DNA from 2 places in the Rhodopseudomonas julia genome. Region 1 is predicted to be linked to the other one. Evidence: riboswitches for the same ligand, from Rfam matches in the RefSeq annotation. Region 1 holds a riboswitch; the other holds the start of a gene.
What was found. Region 1 has a riboswitch for cobalamin ahead of cobU (bifunctional adenosylcobinamide kinase/adenosylcobinamide-phosphate guanylyltransferase). Riboswitches for the same ligand answer to the same signal wherever they lie in the genome.
Positions count from the first base shown of each region.

Region 2: it holds a riboswitch for cobalamin, as region 1 does, so the genes downstream of both, J2R99_RS03805 (TonB-dependent receptor plug domain-containing protein) here and cobU (bifunctional adenosylcobinamide kinase/adenosylcobinamide-phosphate guanylyltransferase) in region 1, are expected to answer to the same signal.

Region 1 covers NZ_JAUSUK010000002.1:1,105,586-1,117,321, reverse strand. Annotated here, with positions in the region: gene cobN (cobaltochelatase subunit CobN) at 1-2,782, opposite strand, end outside; gene cobW (cobalamin biosynthesis protein CobW) at 2,784-3,818, opposite strand; gene cobU (bifunctional adenosylcobinamide kinase/adenosylcobinamide-phosphate guanylyltransferase) at 3,815-4,345, opposite strand; cobalamin riboswitch at 4,668-4,879, opposite strand; gene J2R99_RS17755 (hypothetical protein) at 4,878-5,291, opposite strand; tRNA gene J2R99_RS14535 (tRNA-Asn) at 5,382-5,457, shown strand; gene J2R99_RS14530 (AzlC family ABC transporter permease) at 5,921-6,664, shown strand; gene J2R99_RS14525 (AzlD domain-containing protein) at 6,657-7,007, shown strand; gene J2R99_RS14520 (biotin transporter BioY) at 7,034-7,537, opposite strand; gene J2R99_RS14515 (energy-coupling factor transporter transmembrane component T) at 7,564-8,262, opposite strand; gene J2R99_RS14510 (energy-coupling factor ABC transporter ATP-binding protein) at 8,259-8,939, opposite strand; gene madM (malonate transporter subunit MadM) at 9,146-9,907, opposite strand; gene madL (malonate transporter subunit MadL) at 9,907-10,347, opposite strand; gene J2R99_RS14495 (biotin/lipoyl-containing protein) at 10,418-10,630, opposite strand; gene mdcG (malonate decarboxylase holo-[acyl-carrier-protein] synthase) at 10,627-11,403, opposite strand; gene J2R99_RS14485 (acyl carrier protein) at 11,406-11,736, opposite strand, start outside.
Region 2 covers NZ_JAUSUK010000001.1:803,560-815,295, forward strand. Annotated here, with positions in the region: gene nikC (nickel ABC transporter permease subunit NikC) at 1-105, opposite strand, end outside; gene nikB (nickel ABC transporter permease subunit NikB) at 111-1,055, opposite strand; gene nikA (nickel ABC transporter substrate-binding protein) at 1,061-2,641, opposite strand; gene nikR (nickel-responsive transcriptional regulator NikR) at 2,867-3,370, opposite strand; gene J2R99_RS03795 (DUF2218 domain-containing protein) at 3,768-4,847, shown strand; gene J2R99_RS03800 (acyl-CoA thioesterase) at 4,941-5,702, opposite strand; cobalamin riboswitch at 6,153-6,351, shown strand; gene J2R99_RS03805 (TonB-dependent receptor plug domain-containing protein) at 6,468-8,429, shown strand; gene J2R99_RS03810 (ABC transporter substrate-binding protein) at 8,429-9,274, shown strand; gene J2R99_RS03815 (FecCD family ABC transporter permease) at 9,271-10,296, shown strand; gene J2R99_RS03820 (ABC transporter ATP-binding protein) at 10,293-11,180, shown strand; gene J2R99_RS03825 (DUF1289 domain-containing protein) at 11,218-11,736, shown strand, end outside.

The DNA.
Region 1 (11,736 bases):
TTCCAAGAAGGGCCAGTGCTTGGGCGATGTCGTCACCGCCCGTGCGCATGTTCGACGTGCCCCAGACGGTCAGCGCCATGGCCGTCGGCCATTCGCCTTCGTCGGAGAAATAGCGCTCCGCCAGAAGCTGCGCCGAACGCCAGCCGAGATCGAAGGCGGCACGCGACGGCACGCCCCGGACATCGACGGAATAGAAATTGCGACCTGTCGGCAGGCAATCGGCGCGTCCGCGCGTTGGCGCACCGGATGGGCCGGGTGCCACGAAACGCCCCGACAGGGCCGCGAGCGTTGCCGCGATCTCAGCCCTGCCGGACCCGTCGAGCGTCGGCGCGATCGCGTCACTCAACTGAGTCAGGACGGCCATTGTTTTCGGACCAGGAACATCTGGAAGCGCGCCTTGCGCTTCCGAGCGGGCGCCATCCTCTTGCATCTCCGGCACCCGCGCCTCGACGAGCGCAGCCGCAAAGATCTCCAGCCGCTCCACCGTGTCGCCATTGGTGCGCCAGGCGGCGTTGGTGAGATCCGCCAGGAGCTTTGGCCGCTTTCCTTCCCAGCGCTCATGCAGCACGCAATCGAGCGGATCGAAGCGCAAGCCGAAATCATCGGCGAGAGCCCGCAAAAGTGAGGCATCGCCCGCCTCGCGCCCGCCGCGCGGCACACGTGCGAGCGCGGCAAGCGTATCCGTCCTCAGGCGTCCGGATGGCGACTGCCCGAGAATGTGCAGCCCGTCGCGGATCTGAAGCTCTTTCAGGTCGCAAATCTGCTCGTCGAGCTTGAGGATGATTTCCTCGCGCGATTCTTTGCCCGAGGTAATACCGAGATCGGCCAGGAAACCTCCGCTTTCTGCCCGCTCCACGATCGCTTCGGCAACGTTCTTGGAGCGCCGCGGATCGACGAGATCGGCGGCCGCATATTCGTCGATCAGATATTCAAGCTCGGCCGCCGCACCGTGGCTTTCGGCACGCGTCATCGGCGGCATCAGATGGTCGATGACGACTGCAGCTGCGCGCCGCTTCGCCTGCGCCCCTTCGCCGGGGTCGTTGACGATGAAGGGATAGATGAGCGGGACAGGCCCGAGAGTGGCTTCCGGGAAGCAATCCTGTGACAGCGCCAGCGCCTTGCCCGGCAGCCATTCCTGGTTGCCGTGCTTGCCCATATGGACGAGCGCATCGGCCGCGAATGAGTGCCTCAGAAAGGCGTAAAAGGCGAAATAGCCATGCGGCGGCACAAGCGCCGGGTCATGATAGGAGGTCTTGGGGTCGACGTTGTAGCCGCGCGCCGGCTGCACGCCGATTGTGATATGCCCGAAACGATGCAGGGCGAGCGCAAAGGCACCTTCGTCAGGATCGAAGAACGGGTCATCCTCGGGTCGCCCCCACGCCGCCTCGACCTCGCTCTGCACGTTCTCCGGCAGAGTGCGGAAGAATTCTCGATAATCGTCGAGCGAAAGCCGTTCTCCGCCCGTGCGCTCGACGCGTCCATCGATCGCGTTTGTCGGCCCGGCGAGAATCATCTGCATCAAGGCCTCGCCCGTCCCGGGCGCGCCCTCGGTGTTGAAACCGGCCTCGGCCATCGCAGACAGGAGCCGGACCGTCGATTCGGGCGCATCGAGACCGACGCCGTTTGCGAGCCGTCCGTCCTTGTTGGGATAGTTCGACAGAACGATGCCGACATGTTTCGCCGCGTTCGGCTTTGCCGAAAGCCGCGCCCAGCCCGCCGCGAGATCGGCAACGAAGGCGATGCGGTCGGCAAGCGGGCGATGCGCCATCGGCCGGCACTGCGTACGCGGCTCGAATGCCCCCTCTTCCTTGAAAGAGACGGCGCGCGTGATGAGACGTCCGTCGACCTCCGGCAGCACCACGTTCATGGTGAGATCGGAGGGTGAGAGACCGCGCGGATGCTCCCGCCAGATCGCCTCGGACACGCCCGCAAACGTCACCTGAAGAACCGGCCGCCTTCCGCCATCAAGAACGGTCTCGGCAGACGGATCGCCGGTCTTGCCGAGAGCAAAGGCAGTGGCGTTCAGGATAAGCGCAGGATCGTGCTCCTGAAACAGCCCCGTTACGAACTCTTTGTCCGCCGCCGCCTTGAGGCTTGAGACGAAAACCGGAAGCGGCCGCAGTCCCCGTTCGGCAAGAGCCGTAGAAAGCGCTTCCACCGGCGCCGTCTGACCCGATTGCACGAGGGCGCGGTAGAAGACGATTGCCGCAGTCGGTCCCTTGGCATCCGGCTTTAGGCCGGCCTCGTAAACGCCGAAAGCCGGCACCGTCTTCGGCGGCGGAGGAGCAGCGTCGTACCCGAGGAGATGGCCCGAAAAGCGCAACGCGTTTGCGAAATTCTCCGCCCCGCCCTCGGCCAGATAAGACCAGAGAAGCCGCGTTTCATCGGCGCCGAGCGTGCCCTCGGCGGCAAGATCGCCGTCCCATTTCGTATCACCCGGCATCAGCGCCACTTTGGCGCCGGAGCCACGCGCGATCCGCAGCGTCTCCTCGACGCCATAGCGCCAATAGCCGACACCGCCGAGAAGCCGGACGACGATCAGCTTCGCCTCGGCCAGCACCTTCTCGACATAGAGGTCGACCGAATAGGGATGCGCGAGCGCCATCCAATTGGCGAGCCGCGTCGCCGGAAAATCACCCGGCAGCCGGTTCGCCGCCGCAGCCAAGCCGGCAATCTCCGTATCAGCTGCAGAAAGGATGACGATGTCGCCCGGGCTTTGATCGAGATCGACCGCTTCGGAGGCCGCGTCGAGCCCCCGGCTCTGGCCCTTGAAGATATGCAATTCAGCCTCCGAGGGCCTCCGTGACGGCCGCCCGATCAACATCGGACAGGCCGATCACCACGAGCTTCGGTTCGCCTGACGAATCGCCGTCGCCACGGTCGAACCAGCTCTCCAGCCTCTGACCCACGGCCTGAACGACCAGCGGCACCTTTTTGCCGTCGACCGCGAGACGTCCCTTGATGCGCAGGACGCCGGGCATGGCAAGTGCCTTGGCGATGCGCGCTTCGGCCTCGGCCTTGTCGGGTGCGGTGACGGCGATGCTGAAGGAATCGAAATCGTCGTGCTCGTGCTCCTCGCCTTCCATCTCATGGTGCGAAAGCCGCGTCTCGCTATCGTCCTCCGCCCCGGCTCCGACGCCCAGAAGCACTTCAGGCGGCACGATGCCATGTATGGCGCGAATGAGCGACGCGGCCACGCGCTTGTCCTCTCCGACGCGCTTTTCCACGCGCATCATGCCCTCTTCATCGACGAGATCGCTCTTCGACAGGATGATGAGATCGGCACAGCGCAGCTGATCCTCGAACAATTCCTCGATCGGATCGTCATGATCGAGCGACTGGTCGGCTTCACGTTGCGCGACGAGCTTCGCTTCATCGCTCGCCATACGCCCGGCCGCGACGGCCTCGGCATCGACGACGGTCACCACCCCGTCGACGGTCACCCGGTCGCGGACAGCAGGCCAGGCGAAGGCTTTGACGAGCGGCTGCGGCAAAGCGAGACCCGAGGTTTCGATGACGATGTGGTCCGGCGCCTGTCCGCGAGCGAGGAGGCCTTCCATCGCGGGCAAGAAGTCATCGGCCACCGTGCAGCAGATGCAGCCGTTGGAAAGTTCGACGATGTCCTCCTCGCCGCAGGCGGGACTGCCGCAATCGGAGAGAATGCCTCCGTCGAAGCCCGTATCTCCGAACTCGTTGACGATGAGCGCGATCTTTCTGCCGTTCGCGTTCTCGAGGATATGGCGGATGATCGTCGTCTTTCCGGCTCCGAGAAAGCCGGTGATGATCGTCGCGGGGATGCGTTCCGAAGTGTTTGTCATGAAGGAAGCTGTCCTTTCAGTGCCAGAGGCAGACCGGCCGCCATGAAGACGACAAGCTCAGCCGAGCGGGCGATTTCCTGGTTGAGACGGCCTTGCGCATCGCGAAAGCGACGAGCAAGGGCGTTATCGGGTACGATGCCGAGGCCGACCTCGTTGGAAACGAAGATGACGGGCCCTTTCGCTGAGGAGAGGGCTGCACAAAGCTCACGCGTGCGCGCCGCGAGGTCCTCTTCGGCAAACAAGATGTTGGAGAGCCAGAGTGTCAGGCAGTCGACGAGCAGCGCGTGCTCCGGCGCGGCCTCCCTGGCGATGACTGCCGCAAGCGCGATCGGCTCTTCGACCGTGCGCCATGCCGGCCCGCGTCGCGCCTGATGCGCGGCGATGCGCTCACGCATCTCCGCGTCGTTCTGCGAAGGAGGACAGGTCGCCACATAGACGGGGGTGAGCCCGCTTTCCTCCACGAGACGTTCCGCGTAGGCGCTTTTTCCCGAGCGGGCGCCCCCCAAAACGAGTGCCGTCGTCATCATGAGGATTCCAGGGACAAGGCATGCAATTCAAGCGGCCGGCTGCTCGCCGTCGTGCCGGTTGGCATGAGGGCCGCCTGCCCCGCGGCTACACCTTGAATGGGAAGAAACATATCTGCCTCAGCGGCAGTGCGGCGAGGAAGAGCTTCCTGAAAGGTCAGGCGCAGGGCACCGCACGAGCATGCCCGCGAAACCAAACTCGACGCTCGCGCGATGTTCGCCCGAGGTCGATGCAGCGCTCCCGGCACCCGTCCTGGCTAGAATTGCCGAGGGAAATTTTCCCGAACCTTGCATGCTATCCCCTTTACCGTCCCTCCGACGGCGTTCGAGTTGCCCTGGTCCGGCAGGTCTCCTGGCTTGCGGGTCTCAGCCCCTTCTGCGCCTTCCCGTTGCCGGTGGCTTGTGCAGGGGGCTCGCCGCGTACAGTTGCGGGGGCAGCTGCGGATGAGGGACCCCGATCTGGGTCGTCCCTGTCGCATTCCCTTTTGATCCCCTGGTGCTGTGCACCTTTCGGGAACCGGAACCATTTCAAAGACTAAACGGAATCGGAAGACTGCCGCAAGCGCGATTCCGTCGACCGCTCCGTTTCGCTCGCGCGTGTCTCATCCGGCGAAACGAAGGGCGTTTCCGAATCGATTTTACCCGCGACAGCCGCTTTGCCATTACCCGCAGGCGCGGCGACGTCGAATCGCCGCGCCACACTAGGATAGTGCGTATAGATCCACACAGTGAACCGTCGCCGCCAACGCCGCACCGCGGGAATGTCGATCGACAACACGATCAGGCCGAGGGGCAGCATCCACACGCCGAGCACAGGCAGGAACGCGAAAAAACCGCCGAGAATCAGCAAAATCCCGATACCAACACGCAAAAGCGGGCTGTGCGGCAGAGGCATCTGCCGGCCAAAAAGATGGAGGCGCGAGCGCCGCCTGCTGTCGTTATTCACCACTTCGGCTTCCTGCCTGTTTTGCATGCGTCAAAAATGGGCTGCGAAAGGATGCTTGCAATGCCCGATGAGTTTGGTATATCGCGCCCCAATTCCCCGGTAGCTCAGTTGGTAGAGCAAGCGGCTGTTAACCGCTGGGTCGCTGGTTCGAGTCCGGCCCGGGGAGCCACCTTCCTTCTCTTCTCATCCCACGATATCGTCGAAACCGTGTCCGCACGGTGAGCGCCAGAAACCATGTGCGCCAGGATCTGCCCGCCTTGGGCAGTGCGGCCAGGCCACACGAAGCTCGGTCCCGTCTTCATCGACACAAAAAACCTGAAACGATCGCCTTTCGTCCTCAATGGCGAGAGTCCAATGCGATTCGCGGTGCGCACAAACCCCGCATGGTGTGATCTGAGCACCCAAGCCTCATTTAAGAAGAGCCTCTCGATCGCATAGAGATTCGTGACGCCGGCCCACGCGCAGTCAAAACCGCAGAACAAGAAAACACGGCTCATGTAGTCGCACGCACAGACGCGTGAATACTTTCCGAAATGAAGTTTATTCATATCGATTAGTTTTTCTGGACACAATAATTGAGCTGGAATAAAGGGGTATCCAATATTCTACATTGAGATACATCCCCCGATGCGATGACAGACTCCCCAGACCTCTCCAGCGACGAAGAGACGTCCGCAGCACACGTTTTCCGCATTGCCGCCGGCGACGCTCTCGTCGTGATTCTCACTTTCCTCGTGATGTTCATGGGCGTCGGCCAGCTTAGCGCCGAAGCCGGTCTCAACGCCGTGCAGACAGCGTTGATGACCAGCCTGACGGTCGCCGCGCCCGCTCAGGCTGCCGCCATGCAGATCCTGACGAGCGAAGGCGCAACCGCCGCCGCATGGGCCGCAGCTGTCGTCGCCGTCATCATCGTCAATCTGCGCTTCATCGTCATGGTCGCCTCGGTCCTGGCGCGCTTGCCGGAGACGACATTCTGGCGCGCCCTGGGCGGTGTCGGCCTGATTTCGGCGAGTTCCTTCGCCGTCATCCTCCCCCGCCTCATGGAGGAGCCGCCGCCACGACCGATTCTTTATTGCGGCATGGTCGGAGGCATGTGCTCGCTCTCCGCCGTCATAGGCGCCGTGGCTGGCCACCAGCTCGCAGCCTCCGTGCCAGTTATCGTTGGCGCCACCTTGGGAGCGATGATCCCAATCTATTTCGCCACGCTGATCGCCCGCCAAAAGAAGCTGCGACCATTGATGGTGAACGCCCTCTTCGGCGCACTTCTCGTGCCGGTCGGTGTGCCCTTCATGGGCGCATCCGCGCTTCTCGTCCTGCCCCTCGTCGTGGCAGGCCTCAGCATGCTGGTCGATCAAGGAAAACAAAAGAATGCCTGACGCTCTCTCTCACTGGCAGCTTTGGGCGGTTGCGGTCGGCGCCGGCCTTGGAACGCTGCTGTTGCGACTCGTACCGCTGTTTGCGCGCGAGGCGATCGGAGGTGAACGCATCCGCGAATTCTTCGACCGGGCAGGTTACGGCATTCTGGGCGGTATCGTCGCGACATCGGCGTTGCGCTCAGGCCAGGGCCTGTTTCACGATGCGCCGCTCCTCGGGTCCGCGGTCGCGATCATCTGCGTCGTCATCGCCTTCACGATCGCCGTGTGGAAGGGTGGTACCATCGTGCCGACCCTTATCGGCCTTGCGGGCTTCGTGGCGGCCGGCCTCCTCTATCTCGGCTGACCGCCCCGTTAGCGGAAACGCGCTATCTATGCCGTCCGCTGAATGATCGGATAAGAGCGCTTTACGGAAACCGCGATGATGGCGGCGAGACCGGCCTTGACCAGATCTCCCGGGATAAACGCTGCCGATGCGATCGCGGTCTTCGTCAGCGGCAGGCCGACATTGATCGCGGTCCACGGGATACCGATAGCATAAAGCACCACGATGCCGCCGAGCGCGCAGAAGACGAACGACGTGACGACATTAAGCCGGTTCCAGCCCCATTCGTGCAAAAGTCCGACGGCGAAGGCGGCCGCGACCCAACCGAAAAGGTAGCCGGCGGTCGGGCCGAAGAAGACGCCAAGACCGCCGCGACCGGCGGCAAGGAGCGGCAGTCCGACGGCGACGAGCGCGAGGAAGAGTAGAATCGACAGCGCGCCCCGGCGCGCCCCCAGGATGGCTCCAGCCAGCATCGGTCCCATCGACTGAGCGGTGATGGGCACGCCGATCAGCGGCAGCATCACCGGCGGGAAAATCCCAAGCGCAGCCATGAAAGCGGCGAAAAGGGCGATGTAGACTATGTCTTTAGTTGTGGTTCCGCGTCGTTGCATGACATCCTCGCATTGGACGTATTCGGCTCGAGAACGAAGCGCGGCGGCAGCTCGCCTTCGTCGCCAGAGTGATCACTGTAGGGCGAGCGCGCATCGATCGCATCGGCAACATCGCTCGCCATTCGAAGGGTCCGGACAATAAGCGGCAAGGCGAGCGCGACGGGATTGGCCCCAAGCCCCCTCGCCCGCTGCGCGTCACGGATATCGTTCGCCTGTTGCGCGATGACCGGAATGAACCGGAGCGCCAGAGAAAAGGCGAGACCGACCTTGGCGGGATTGACGCCGAAGCGCCGAAGCGGCGTGAGCGCCCTTTCAACAGCCGCTATCAGTGCGTCCGTGCGTGTCGTCAGCGTCACAAACGCAGCCAGAAGGATGAGCGTCGAGATCCGCAGGACGACGAGTCCCGCAATTTCCCATGACTGCCAGAAGCCTTGGACGACAAAGAGAAGCACCAACAGCCACAACAGCGGGCGCAATTGCTGGAATGCCTTCTGCTGCGAAATGCCTGCAAGCCAGTAAAGGATCAGGGTCCCGAGGAACGCTCCGGCGAGAACCGGAAGACTGCCGACGAGGACCAGCCCTGTGCCCGCGGCCGCCAGAACCAGGAGCTTTGCCGCAGCCGGCAGCGCATGCAGGAATGAGGATATCTCGCCGCGGGATTTCATTGCATACGCTCCACATAGCGCGCGAGCGCCGAATTCGGCGCGTCGTCGGCAATCACCCTGCCCTGGTCGAAGACGATGACGCGGTCGAATGATTCCAGTAGCGGCAAGTCGTGCGTGACGACGATGACGGTCTCTTCCATCTCGTCGATGACCTTGGCAACCCGCCTGGCGTTGCGCAAATCGAGGAGCGTCGTCGGCTCATCAAAAACGACGCAATCAGGCCGCGTGATGAGGACGCCCGCCAGGGCCAGAAGCTGCTTCTGTCCGCCGGAAAGCGTATGCGACGGATGCGAACGAAAAGGTCCGAGCCCGTAGCGGTCGAGCACCTCTTCGACGAGGGCGCCACGCTGGGCTGCGGGAAGCTTCAGCCCCTTGAGGCCGAAGGCGACATCTTCTTCCACGATCGGGAAGACGATCTGATTGTCTGGATTTTGGAAGACAAAACCCACCTTGCGACGAACCGCCTTGCCCGACTTGGCCGTATCGAGGCCGTCGACGAGAACCTGTCCGGAGGTGGGGATGAGAAGTCCGTTCAAGAGCCGGGCGAACGTGCTCTTGCCGGAACCATTGGAGCCGACGATACCGATACGCTTCTCGTCCAGCGTCAGGTCGATGCCCTTCAAGGCCTCGAAGGTCTCGAAGCGCTGATGAACCGCGCGGATCTCGATCGTCGTCATAATCTGCCCCTTGGAGCGTTGGCGCCGCCGGCATCTCTCGTAAAAGAGACAGGCCGGCGGCTGCAGGTTCGGAATACGAACGTCATTCACATATTCGTGCGCCAGAACCCTATTCGTAGCACCATCGCTTGAAACACTGTCTCAGGTGTCTCATTCTCAGGTGTGTTGCGCAGGATGAAACCCTGACTGGTCCTTCGGCAAAAGGTTCAACCAACCAGGGCAACGATCGCGGCGTAACCGAGTGAGGGGACGACCAGACAGCCAAAGCCCGTGTAGAACGTCGCCGTCATCGCACCATAAGGAACCAGCCGCGGATCGGTAGCAGCCAATCCTGCGGCTGTTCCGCTGGTCGTTCCCATGAGACCACCATACACAGCCGCTGCAGCCGGGTTGTTGAGGCCCGCCATCTTGGCAAGGAACGGGGTCAGGATCATCACGGAGATCGACTTCACCACGCCGGCGGCAACCGACAGGGCGATAACTTCCGAAGATGCGCCGAGAGCCGCACCGGTCACCGGACCGACGATGAAGGTCGCCGCACCGCCGCCGATCGTGGCCATGTCGACCGGGTTCGTGTAGCCGAACGCGTAAGCCGTCGCCGCACCGATCGCCGTCGACAGGATCATCGAGACGACAAGAGCGACCACACCGGGCACGCCCGCCTTCTTCAGCTCTTCCAGCTTCACGCCGAAGGCCGTGGCAACGATCGCGAAGTCACGGAAGACGCTGCCGCCCATCAGGCCGATGCCCGCGAACAATCCGACGTCGGAGATGCCATGCTTGCCGCCGGTGTATTTGCCACCGATGAAGGCCAGGATCAGACCAATGACAATGGCGATCGCGGAAGCGTGGATGCGGTTGTTGAAGATTTTGCCAATATAGCTCGACACCCACATGATGAGGCCGATGACGACGAAGGCAGTAACCAGAGGATATTTGGAGACTGCTTGTACCAGGATATCCATGATTATTTGACCTCCTTCGCGGATTCAGGCACCGCGACGGTGGCGGCGGGAGCAGCATTATCCGCGTCGAGGGGCGGAAGCGGATCACTCTTCGGGCTGAGCGCCGCAATCGGGCGGATCAGCAGGAAGCCGGCGAAGACGGCACCGAGTCCAGCCACGAAGGCCAGAGCACCGGCATCGAAAGCCGCGATGACGTTCTGGCGGGCGCACATGGCCACCACGATAGGAATGTACATCGCGCTCCAGAACATGATGCCGTCCTGGGCCAGCTTGGAAAGCTGCTCTTTGTCCATAAGCTGGCGCGAGATGACGACGAGCAACAGCATCGCGATGCCAACGCCGCCCACATTCGCGTCAATGCCAACGAGATGACCGATCAGGTAGCCGAGACCGGTACCTACGATCATGCATCCGCCCATTAGGGCTAGTCCGTAAATCACCATTTCACTTACTCCAGAGTATCGGAGCCTTCGTTTGAGGGGGCGGCGCGAGGCGCCGCCCCACTTCACTCAATCACTCGACGACCATGAGGACGGCACCTGGCTTCAGGCGCTCGCCGACGGAAGCCGAAATCGACTTGACCGTGCCGTCGACCGGCGAAGGCGTGTTGTTCTTCATCTTCATCGCCTCAACCACTGCGAGGCTCTGACCCTTCGTCACCGCATCTCCGACGGCGACCTCGATCGACACGACGGTCGAAGGCATTTTCACTTTGATATCCATCATTCACTCCATTGGTTTTCGATGGTTTCGGTTGTGGGGACCTTGCAATGCTCCCCCCAACGCCCGGCAACAGAGGCGTTAATTCGCGCCCCATCAGCCAAGCAACTCTGCAATTCAATCCGGTCTATGAGCTCCACATCATTAATCGTCTTCGCAAGAAGAACTTCTCTTCCTGAAATATATTCGGAAAGTTTGACGCCGACGGAACAATTAAATTCCAGTTCGACATCGGCCTTAACGCCTATCTCTCGCGAGATCGTCGCAAGAGATGCATGAAAAGCTTGGAAGTCGCCGCCTTGGTCGGCATCGATCAAGAGATCGAGATCCGATTGAGGCCGCACATACGGAAGGCCAGTCATCGCGGCGAGCGCTGCAGATCCGATGAGACCGAGCCGGATATCGAAGCGGCGAGCGAGCGATAGCGCGACCCGCAAAGCCGCATGCGGTGGGGGAAAACGGAGAGCCGCCCGCTCCATCACCTCGTAGGGCGACAAGAAAGACGCGATGTGCTCCGGCTCGACCAGAACCGAGCTCCGCACCCGTTCTTCACCGACACGAAGGGGGAAGGCAAAGCCGAGCTGTCCCTGCCCTTCGGTGCAACGCCTGGTCGGACGGCAGACGATGCCGGGAATCCGATCCGTCAGGAACCCGTGCAGCACCGCCGTTTCAGTGACGCTGTCGCGCATCGTGTGCGGCAGCGCTTCCACGAGTGCCGGCGCGAGCGCCTGACGAGCCTCAGGATGGAGATAAGCGAGGAAATGGCGCCGGTTCAGCATGATCAGCGCCTCTTGATCCACGCAGGATCCGTCTTTGCGGTCTTCTGCAGATTGGCCTGCGCCTCGACCACCACGTCGAAGAGGCGCGTCTTTTCAGGTCCGACGATCTCGACGCCGGCATGTGTGGCGGCATCACCGACCGGAAGACCGGGAATGAGCTTGAGCCGCGTCGCCGGGGCGCCCACCACGACGTCCGGCGCCACCTTCACGACCCGACCTTTGATCCGCAAAATCGTGCGAGCCGCCTTCTCCACCGTTTCGGCAGCCTTCGCCGTCGTGTGGGTGACGACGACTTCATATTCTGGATAGGTGCGTTCGCGGCGATAGGTGATG
Region 2 (11,736 bases), on a different contig from region 1:
GAAGACGGCCGCAAAGACAAGCACCACGACGATGGCAACGGCGAGACGCACCGTCGTCCGTCCGCTCCAGGCGCGCCAGCGCGCGGCCTTCATGGGAAGAGCCATGTCGGTCATTTGACGCCCTCGGAGGACAGCCGGATGCGCGGATCGGCGACGGCATAGACGATGTCGACGATCAAATTGCAGACGACGAAGATGACCACCATCATCAGCGTGAAGCATTGGATGACCGGGTAATCCCGGTTGAGGACGGCGGAGACGGCATAGCGTCCGACGCCCGGCCAGCCGAAAATGCTCTCGATGATCAAGGTGCCGCCGAGCATCTCGCCGATATGCATGCCGATCGCCGTGATGATCGGCAGCCAGGCGTTGCGCAGGATGTGGGAGCGCTCCACCTTGCGCTCGGAAAGCCCGCGCAGCCTTGCGTAGCGCACATGCCGCTGGCCCGCGACTTCCAGCATGCTTGCACGCAGCAATCGCGCATTGATCGCCAGCGACATGAAGGAAATGGCGACGGCCGGCATGATGAGATGCGAGATGCCGCCGCGGCCCATGGACGGCAGCCAGCCGAGATTGACCGAAAACAAGAGCACCAGCAGGAAGCCGAGCCAGAAATTCGGCATCGAAACGCCGACGAAGGCGAGAAGCCTGACGGCCTGGTCCGGCCAGCGTTCGCGATAGCGCGCCGCCCAGACACCGAGGGGGATCGACACGATGAGGGTCAGCGCCAACGCCACTCCGGCAAGCTCAAGCGTCGCTGGCAGGTAGTGCAGAAGGTCCGGCAGAACCGGCCGCTGCGTCGCGAAGGAGACGCCGAAATCGAGGTGCAGGGCGTTGTTCAGCCAGTCGAAATACTGAACGAAGATCGGCTGATCGAGGCCCAGCATCTGGCGCGCGTCCTCGAGCGCCTGCGGCGTCGGCGGCACTTTCGAAAGCCGCAGATAATCCATCGCCGGATCGCTCGGCCCGAGCCTCAAGAGCAGGAAGATGACGAGCGAGGCGCCGAACAGCATCGGGACGAGCAGCAGAACCCGCTTCAGGATGAAGCCTGCCATGGAGATCAATTCTCCTGCGGCTTGAGACGATCGAAGGGGATCTCGCTCGACAAGGCGCCGAAAGGCACGTCGCCGACTTCCGGCTTCGCCACGGCAATCGCCGTGACATAGGTCAAGGGCAGATAGACGGCCTCTTCGTGCAGACGGGTGAAGATGTCGCGATAAAGTTCCTGGCGGGCTTTCTCATCCGTCGAGACGAGCACTTCGCCGATTTCGGCGTCGATCTTCGCCTTATCGGCGAGGCCTTGCTGCGCCTCGTAATCGGCATGCGAGGGGATGCGCATGGAGCTCACGAACGCATGCGGATCGTAGGGCGCGCCCCAGGTCATGTTGAAGATCATCCCGAAGCGGCCGTCGCGCTGGCGCGCAAAGATGCTGCTTTCTTCCTCGCCCGTCAGCTTGACGTCGATGCCGACCTTGCGAAGATCGCCCTGGATGATTTCCGCCATGGATTTCGCCACGGCATCCGTTCCCGGGAAGCAAAGCTCGATCGTCAATGGCTGACCGCCTTTGGTGCGGATCGCCCTGTCGCTTTCTGCGTGCCAGCCATCCTCGTCGAGCAGCCTTTTCGCCTCTTCCGGATCGTAGAGGTACGGCTTCAGGCCGATATCGGCGTAGGGCACATTGGGGGCGAAGAGCGTGTCGGCGCGGAGCTGCGTATCGTACAGCACCGTGGAGATCATCTTGTCCTTGTCGACGGCATGATTGATGGCCTTGCGTACGGCGAGGTCACGCGTCGCGCCGCGATTGGTGTTGATCGCCAGCATCTTGGTTTCGTACGGCGCGGAGAGCTCGGTCGTGTAGACGCCCATCTGCCGAAAACGCTCGAACGTATCCGGCGTGATCGGTCCATCGACGCCGTAGATCAGATCGATCTCGCCGGTCTCGAAGGCGATCGCCCGCGTGTTCGGATCGGAGATCACCTTCACGACAATCTTCTCGTAAGCCGGTTTTTCACCCCAATAGCTGTCGTTTCGAACGAACACGTCCCGCTCGCCGAGGCGGGTTTCCTGCAGCTTCCACGGTCCTGTTCCCACGGGGGCGACAATGCCGTCCTTCGTACCGCCGTCCTTGAACATGGAGGGCGCCATGAAACGGAACGGACGCGGCAGCGCGAGTTCCTGGAGCAGCGGGTAATAGCTATCCTTCAAGGTCAGTTTGAGCGTGTCGCTGTCGACGGCCTCGACGGAGACGATCTGGTTGGCGAGTTCGAGCCAGGCATGGCGCGATCGATTGGCCAGAATGGCGTCGAAATTGGCCTTGGCCGCGGCCGCATCGAACACCTCCCCGTTGGAGAAGGTCACGCCCTTGCGCAGCTTGAAGGTATAGGTCTTGCCGTCTTCCGATGCCTGCCAGGTTTGCGCCAGGCAAGGCTCCAGCGTGCCGTCGGCGCGGTAGCGCACCAAAGGCTCGTAGACCATGTTCTGCGCGAACATCTGATTCGGGGAATAAAGATGCGGGTTGAGCCACCCGACATTCACGGGCCATGAAAAGTTGAGAGTCGCACCGGCCCAAGCCGAGGTACTCGGCACGAGGGAAAGGGCTGCGCCCACACAGAACGCGATCACGCGGAGAGTTTTAAACATCGGCCTTGAGGGGAGAAGGACGGAGTATGAACTATTCCAGTACCCTCATACTTCCCCTACGTGTCAACCCCGCCGGCGGGACCCAGCCCTGCATGTTCGCCGGAAAAAGGCATGGCGTTTCGTCGGGTCAAACCGCCGCCCCGCCGCCCCGCCGCTTTCCTCATGCCGACGTCTCGGACCTCAGCCTTCACACGGACGGAATGTCGCTATCGGCGCACCGGCGCCTCAGTGATCGTGATCATCATGCGATCCGCCGGAATGCGGGGAACCGTCCCCGCCGCTTGCCAGAGCTCCCGTCAGGGGTCCGCTCAGCCGGCCGATCAGCGGTATGATGTGGAGTTTGCCATAGCGCACGCCCCGCTGGCTGCTGACGCTGTCGGCAAATTTGCGCAGATCGCCCGCGGTGCCGGCGAGGAGCGACACCTCAAGGCAGTTCTGTGCATTGATGTGCACATGCGTCGTGGCGATCGACAGCGCATGATGGGCGTGATGATTGTCCGTGAGCCGGTTCGGCAGGTCGCGGATCTCGTGATCGTACACATAGGTGAGAGAGCCGTAACAGAGCTGGTCGTTGCCGAGCGGCTCTCCTGATTCGATCGCCTCGCGCGCCAGAACCTCGCGGGCCATGTCGCGCAACGCCTCGGAGCGGCTCTGATAGCCGCGCTCTTCGCTCAAAGCATCGATCTCCCTGAGGAGGTCTTCTTCGAGAGTGATGGTGATCCGTTCCATACCGCCTGCCATTGGCGCCTTTTGTCCGGCACTATGCCCCAGGAATAGACGCCACCGCATCTGAAAACGACCCCGCAACGGATCACCGTCAACCGTTGGGAAGCGATGGCGGACGAAAGCCGCGCCGAAGCGACCGGATCGGCCGTCCCAACAGACGGTCGGACCGCCTCGCCAGATAATATGATTTAAAAACGCATATTTTATTTGCTTGCCCGGGTTTCGGTGATATGGGGTGCCAGTCGCGATCCCGCGCGCATCGCCAGCGACCGTTTCGACGGATGCGGGGCGCGAACCATGCGCCGGCCGTCTCTCCGACACGCAGACAGGGGCGGCCGGCGCACTCTCCCCAGCTGGTTTGCCTGCCGGCTGCACCTTCGTTGCAAGAGGATAGGTTCCCATGAGCAATCTGAGAGCCAGAGCCGTCGTCTCGGTCGCCGACCCCGAGCCGATCATTGCAGCCGTCTGCACCTATCTCGCCGAATATGACACAGACGTCCGCCGTGACGGCAGCTTCCATCGGATTTTCTACGATTTCGGGAACGGTTCCCTGCGCGCTTTGCGTGAAGCCATCGAGCTCGAAGCAGAAGCTCGGGACATCTCGGGTCTCTTTTACATGCGCATGGCGCTTGCCGCCCATCTCAAGGAATTCGCCGGCGCGCCGTCGCCCGAAATCGTCTGGGCGGGGGATGGCGACGATATCGAAACGCCGCCGAACTTCCGCCCCGTCAGCGTCCGCAAGATGCACGACATCACCCAGCACATGCGCCGGATCACCTTTGCGGGTGAGGATCTCGAGCGCTTCGCCGATGACGACAATCTGCATCTCGGCCTGATCATCCCACCCGAGGGCGGCAAACTGATCTGGCCGAAAGTCGGGCGAGACGGCCTCCTGCAATGGGACCCGGAAACACCCACACCCGCAATGCGGCGCTACACGGTGCGGCGCTGCAACCCGGCCACAGGCGAAATCGACATCGACTTCGTTCTCCATGACGACGCTGGTCCCGGCACGGCATTCGCCGTGCACGCACAACCCGGAGTGATGGCGGGGCTTGCCGGTCCCTCAGGAGGCAGCATCGTGCGCGGTCGCGATTGGTATCTTCTTGCCGGCGACGAAACGGCGCTTCCTGCCATCAGCCGTTTCCTGGAGATTCTTCCCGCCGACACGCCGGGCCGCGTTTTGATCGAGGTTGCGGGCGCTGAGGACGAGCAGCCGATGGGCGGTGGTGCGATTGAGGTCGAATGGATCCACCGCGGCGCCGACAGGCCGGGCCTTCGCCTGAGCGAGGCCGTCCGTGCCGTCGAATTCCCGCCCGATGCCGCCTCTCCCTATGTCTGGGCGGCTTGCGAGTTCAACGCCTTTAAGGCGATCCGCAACCATCTGCGCACCGAGCGCGGGCTGAAGAAACAGGATCACCTCGTGGTCGCTTATTGGCGGCAGGGTGAGCCAGAGGATACGGCGCCAGGGAACGATTGACGAGCGAGCCAAGCCCGTCCCCAAGCCTGGCCTCCAGCCTCGCCGCTGACAACCTCATCCGACTTGCGGCATCTCCTCAACCCCGAAAAGCGCTCAGGCGATCGCGACCGGGCGGTGGTTCTCGTCGACGGCGACCATCACGAACGTCCCCTTGCCGCACAGCCTGCGGTTCTCCGACAGGAGCGCCTCGGCAACCATGGTCACCTCGACGGTCATCGAGGAGCGCCCCGTCGCCACGATCGCGGGCTGCAGCTCGATCATCTCGCCGGTCGATACCTGATCCATGAAATCGACACGTTGAGAGGACGCCATGACGACGATCTTCCGGCAATGGCGGGTCGCCGCGACAAACGCCGATTTGCCCATCGCGGCGAGCACATGGCCGCCATAGAGGCTGCCGTAATGGCTCGTCTGATCGGGAAAGACGATCTCGGTCGAGCCGCTTTGAGGCGTCGGCATTTCCGGCCCGTCCGACAAGGGGGGCAGCGCCCCGCCATATCGCTCCAGCGTATCGGCGGCCACCATGTTGAAGACGCCACGCGTCGACAAGCGCCGTTCGCCGGACAGCGGCGCTTCGGCGACGAGATCGACTTCAACGCTGAGCGAACGGCGGCCGACGCGAACGACCTTTCCCGTCAGCTCGACGATTTCGCCCACATGCGCCGGGACATGAAAATCGATGCGTTCGCAGGAGGCGGTGACGAAATCGACATGCGCGTAGCGCGAGGCGACGAGAAAGGCGACCTTGTCCATATGCGCAAGGCCGATGCCGCCGAAGAGCGTGCCGTGGTGATTGGCGTCGCCGGGAAAGACGATGTCGATCAGCCTGGTGAAGCCGTTCGCAGGGCGCTCCAACCCATTCTCTTGCCCATTCTCCAGCCCAATCTCCGGCACGTTCATCGCGCTCCCCCCGCGCTCTCAACGCGCAAAGCCTTAGCTGCCATGACCATGTCGAAAACCTCCCGATAGCGCAAAGCACCGCCCCCAGATCGCAAATGCCGGGCCCCGGATCGCGGACGTGCCTGGGCACCTTCCCGGCTCAAGCGCACCGCGAAGCAAGACGTCAAGGCGGACTTTCTTCCGATCACTCGGAAGGAAGCCCGGCTTCGCCGAAAGTCGCTATGAGCCCCCGTGGCCTGGTCCTCTTCTGCGGCCTTTTGCCATTCTCGCCCTGCCTCAATTGAAGCCGCGGGAACCTCGTCCGCAAAGGCGCCGGCTGCCTCCAATCGCCTCTCGCGACTGCGAAAGCGCCTTCCCATCAAGTCCATGCGCCTGCAATTCATCTTGACGACACAGGCGAGATCGTGGTCCGCTCTCTCTGACGGTGCCTCCTTGGAGGCTGAAAAGGGAACGCGGTGCGGGCTATGCTCAAATCCGCGACTGTCCCCGCAACTGTGAGCGGCGAATCGCTCGTCACAATGCCACTGGCCCCGAGGGTACCGGGAAGGCGGCGACGCGATCATGACCCGCAAGTCAGGAGACCTGCCGTCAACCGTGGTCACGCGCGGTCACGTCGGTCGGGGATGTGCCGATGGGATAGACTTCATGAGCACCCGCGCATGAAGCGTCCTCGATCGCGGTGATGTGCCAACCGGCCGTGCGCCGCCTTGAGGTCATCTCGTGTTTTTCTCTCGCCCCTCGCGTGAAGGCGTTCCGCCGCAACGCTTCATTGCCGTTTGCGCCGGCCTTCTTGTCTCCGCCGGAATGTCTCCGGCTGCCGCGCAGGACGATGACGTCGTCGAACTCCCCGAACTGTCCGTCACGGCGAACCTGACGGCGACGCCCCTCACGCAGGTCGGCAGCGCGGTGACGGTCATCACCGGCGAAGAGCTGCAGGCGCAGAATATCCATGACGCCGCGGAGGCGCTGCGCCAGGTGCCGGGCGTTTCAATCAATGCGGCCGGCCCGCGCGGCCAGTTCACGCAGCTCAGAATCCGGGGCTCTGAAGGCAACCAGACCAAGATTTTCGTCGACGGCATCCCCGTCAACGATCCCGCCCGGGGCTCGGAATTCGATTTCGCGCATCTTCTTGCCGACAACATCGAACGCATCGAGGTGCTGCGGGGACCGCAGAGCGCGCTCTACGGCTCCGACGCGATCGGCGGCGTCGTCAACATCATCACCCGCCGCGCCGAACCCGGCACGCATCTGACGGCCCGCCTTGAAGCCGGCTCGCACAAGACGCTGAGCGGCAACGCCACCGTTGGCACGGCGGGCGCCAACTACGATTTTCTCGCCGGCGCCTCCGGCGTGCGCACCGACGGCGTCTCCGTTGCGGACAAACGGCTCGGCAACACGGAAGACGACGGCTACGAAAACGGCACGCTCTTCGCCAAGGGCGGCGTCGACGTCACCGACTGGCTGAACCTTTCAGGCGTTGCACGCTACACGCGCCTGCGCACGGATCTCGATTCGGAAGGCTTCCTGCCCTCCGTCGGCCATACCGGCCCGCTCGATTCCAACCAGGACATGAAGGGCGACCAGCTTTTCACGCGCGCCCAGGCGAAGGTGACGCTCCTCGACGGGCATTGGGAACAGCTCGCCGGCATCTCCTATACCGATCAGAACCGCGATTATCGCGATCTCGATCCGACCACGGTCACGAGCACTTACGAAGGCGAGCGGCTGCAGTTCGATTACCGCTCGACCTTCATGTTCGATACGCCCGCCATCGCCAATGCCGGGCATACGCTCACCCTAGGCGTGGAGCGGGGCGAAGACAGCGCCGTCTCGGACAGTGCCTGGTCCTCCTTCGATCGCTCCATCACCTCGACGGGCTTCATCGGCCAGTATCAGCTGAGCCTGTTTGAGGATCTGTCGCTGACGGCCGGCCTCCGCCACGACCAGAACGACGTCTTCGAAGATGCCACCACCTACCGGCTGACCGGCGCCTACAATTTCCGCCAGACCGGCACCAAGCTGCATGCTTCCTACGGCACCGGCGTAAAGAACCCGACGCTCTTCGAACTCTACGGCTACACCAACACCTATCGTGGCAATCCCGATCTCGAGCCGGAAGAGGCGAAGGGCTTCGACGTCGGCGTCACGCAGGCGTTCTGGGCGAACCGCGCCTCGTTCGATGTCACTTATTTCAATCAGGAGATCTCGAACCTCATCACCGGCTCGGGGCAGACCTCGATCAACCAGCCGGGTGAATCCAAGATCGATGGTGTGGAAGTCGCGCTGACGGTGGAGCCGCTCGACAATGTGACGGTGACCGGCTCCTACACCTATACGGACGGCGAGGACGCGACCGGCAACGACTTGATCCGCCGGCCGCAAAACGTCGCCAGCCTCGTCGTCAACTACGCCTTCCTTCAAGGCCGTGCCAACGTCAACGTCTCGGTCGACTACAACGGCGAGCAGAAGGACTGGGTGTGGACCGACGCCTTCTACATCAACCGCGAGACGATCACTCTCGATCCCTATACCCTCGTCGATGTCGCCGCCTCCTACGACATCACCGACAACACCCAGATCTTCGGCCGGGTCGAAAACCTCCTCGACGAGAAGGCCTATGATCTGTGGGGCTATGACCGGGAAGGCGTCAGCGCCTATGCCGGAGTTCGGCTGACCTTCTGATGCCTGGGCGTTGGCTCACGTATTGTCTGGCAGCCGTTGCGGTCCTCGCCGTCGCCGACGCTCCTCCGGCGCAGGCGAGGCCGCAGCACATCGTCTCGATCAATCTGTGCGCCGACCAGCTTTTGATGCGGCTTGCCGATCCCGATCAGATCGCCTCTCTCAGCTATTTCTCGCGCGATGCCTCCATGTCGAACCTGGCCGAAAAGGCCCGCGCATTTCCGCGCAATCGCGGCCTTGCCGAAGAGGTGATGCGCGACAAGCCCGACATGGTCTTTGCCGGACGCTACACGAAGCGCGTGACTGTCGATCTTTTGAAGCGCATCGGCGTCGACGTCGTGGAACTCGACGTGCCGCGCTCGATCCCCGATGTGGAAGCCCAGATCCGTCGTGTCGGCGCAGCCCTCGGCCAGGATGAGCGGGCGGAAGAGATGGTGCGCGAGATGGAGGCGCGGCTTGCAACCGAAGAGGTGCCGGCCTCCGAGCGCCCATCCGCGATCGTTTACGAACCGAACGGTTATACGGTCGGTTCCGGTTCGCTCATCAACGTGCTGATCTCGCTCGCCGGGCTTGAAAATCTCGCTGCCGAAAAAGGCCTTGAAAGCTACAGCCGGCTGCCGCTCGAAAAGCTCGTGGCCCTGTCTCCCGATGTGCTCGTCGTCGGCGACTATCGCGACGCGCCGGCCGTCGCCAACGAGATCCTGCACCATCCGGTGCTCTCGCGCATGCCGCGGCCGATGGAGATCGTTTCCGTCCCACAGCGTTTGTGGATGTGCGGCGGACCGGACATTTTCAAGGCCGTCGAGGCCTTGCGCCAGGCAGCCGACAAAGCGCGGGAGCTCAAATGAGCGAAATCGCGCTTCAGGCCGAGCGATCGGCGTCCGGCTACCGCAGGCTTCTCGGCGCTCTGTCGCTCACGGTCGCTATCGCCTTCGTCCTGTCGCTTGCGATCGGCTACGGCCCCTTCGATTTCGGCGCCGCGCTCAAGAGCGCACTCTCCGGAAAAGACGATCTCGGCGCCCTCGTTCTCGTCGAAATCCGGCTTCCCCGCGCCCTTCTCGGCCTCTTGGTCGGCTTCGCGCTCGGTCTCGCCGGTGCCGTGATGCAGGCGTTTTTGCGCAATCCGCTCGCCGAACCTGGCATCATCGGCATTTCGGGGGCTGCCGCCTTCGGCGCCGTCGTCATCTTCTATTCGGGGCTTGCGGCCGTCTCCTCGCTGCTTCTGCCCATCGGCGGGATCGTGGCGGCCCTTGCGGCTGGCCTGCTTCTCTTCGCCGTCGCCGGGCGCAACGCCAACACGGCGACGCTCATTCTCGCCGGCATTGCGGTGAACAGCCTCGCCGGCGCCCTCGTCTCGCTCGTTCTCAACCTGTCGCCCAACCCCTTCGCAGCCACGGAAATCATGTTCTGGCTGATGGGCTCGTTCGCCGATCGCAGCCTGACACATGTCGCCATCGCGCTTCCACCAATCCTGGCCGGCTGCATTGCGCTCTTTTTCACGTCGCGGGCACTCGACGCGCTGGCGCTCGGAGAGGATACGGCCACGAGCCTCGGCTTCGATCTGCGGATCACGCGCGCCCTCCTCGTCGGCGGCGTGGCACTCGCGGTCGGCGGTGCCGTGGCCGTCAGCGGCACGATCGGCTTCGTCGGCCTCGTCGTGCCACATCTCCTGCGCCCCTTCGTCGCCTACCGCCCCAGCTTGCTCCTGCCGGCAAGCGCGCTCGGCGGCGCGATCCTGACGCTTTCCGCCGACATCGCCGTCCGTCTCCTGCCGACACAGCCGGAACTGAAACTCGGCGTCGTGACGGCCGTTATCGGGGCACCCTTCCTGTTCTCGCTCGTCTGGCGCATGCGTGGAGACCTCAGATGATCATCTCAGCCTCCGGCATCGGCGTGAAAAGAGGTGAGGCGACGATCCTGCAGAGCGTCGACTTCGTCGCTCGCGCCGGCGAAATGGTCGGGCTCATCGGCCCGAACGGCGCCGGCAAATCGACCTTGCTTGAAGTCATCGCCGGTCTGCGCAAACCGGAACTCGGCCACGTCTTCTACGATGGCAAGCTTGCCGCCTCGGTGTCACGCCGCAGCCTGGCGCGCCGTCTCGCCTATCTGAAGCAGGATGCAACCGTCGACTGGCCGCTCTCAGTCGAAAAGGTCGTCGCTCTCGGCCGCCTGCCCTATGCGGGGGTCTTCGCCACACGCGACAGGCGGGCGGATGCAAAGGCCATCCACACCGCGATGGAGACCGCCGGCATCGCCCACTTCGCCGAGCGCAATGTGCAGACGCTGTCCGGCGGCGAACGCGCCCGGGTTCTCCTCGCCCGCGCGCTCGCCGTCGAGGCGGAGACGCTTCTCGCCGACGAGCCCGTCGATGCGCTCGACCCCCTGCATCAGCTCAATGTCATGGAGCTTTTGCGCAGCACCAGCGAGCGCGGAACCGGCATCGTCGTGGTGCTGCACGACCTCACCCTCGCCTCGCGCTTTTGCGACCGTCTCGTGCTTCTTCATCGCGGCCGGGTCGCGGCCGAAGGTGCGCCCCAGGACGTCCTGACGGACGAGATCATCGCCGAATGCTACGGCGTGCGCGCCTTGACCGGCATCCATGCGGGAGGGCGTTTCATCGTGCCCTGGCAGAAAGCCTCACAACAATCGCATGATTTGAAGACGGACCGCCTCGCCCCGCCTTTGGTCGCCAACGGGCACGGCCGTATCGTGCCCTTCAATGCCGCTCAACAACGCAGAACCCTCGATTCCTGAAGGCCATTCCCCCCAGGCCGTTTGACGAAGGATCAGAATGAACAACTTTCAAGGAATTCCTGACCTCTCCGCCACCGCCTCGTCGCGGCGCCCCGTAAGCCCGTGCATCGGGGTCTGTGAGATCGACACTGCGAGCGGCTTTTGTCGCGGCTGTGCTCGAAGCAGCGACGAGATCGCCATCTGGAGCCGCGCGCCCGATGACCTCTTGCGCAAGATCACCGCGGTGCTGCCGGCGCGGCGCGCCCAGCTCGGCATCAAGATCGCCCGTCTCGACTGGGACGAGGAGGAGATCGGACGGTTCATGCGCGATACGCTGCGTCCGGGAAAGGGTCGCTGGGTCTTCGGCATCGATGGCGCCTTCGGCGAATTCGCGATCGGAGCCGGCGAACAGCCCGAGGTCAAGAACGCTCTCACCGTCGCCACACATGCGGGCGCGGTCCGCCTGCGGCTGCCGGAAAAACTGCGTGCTTTCGCCTGGGAGGAAGGGGAAGCCATCGTCATGGCGCTTCCCCGCGGCAGGCTGCAGCCGCCTGCGGGCGTGACGCTCGCCGCGGCC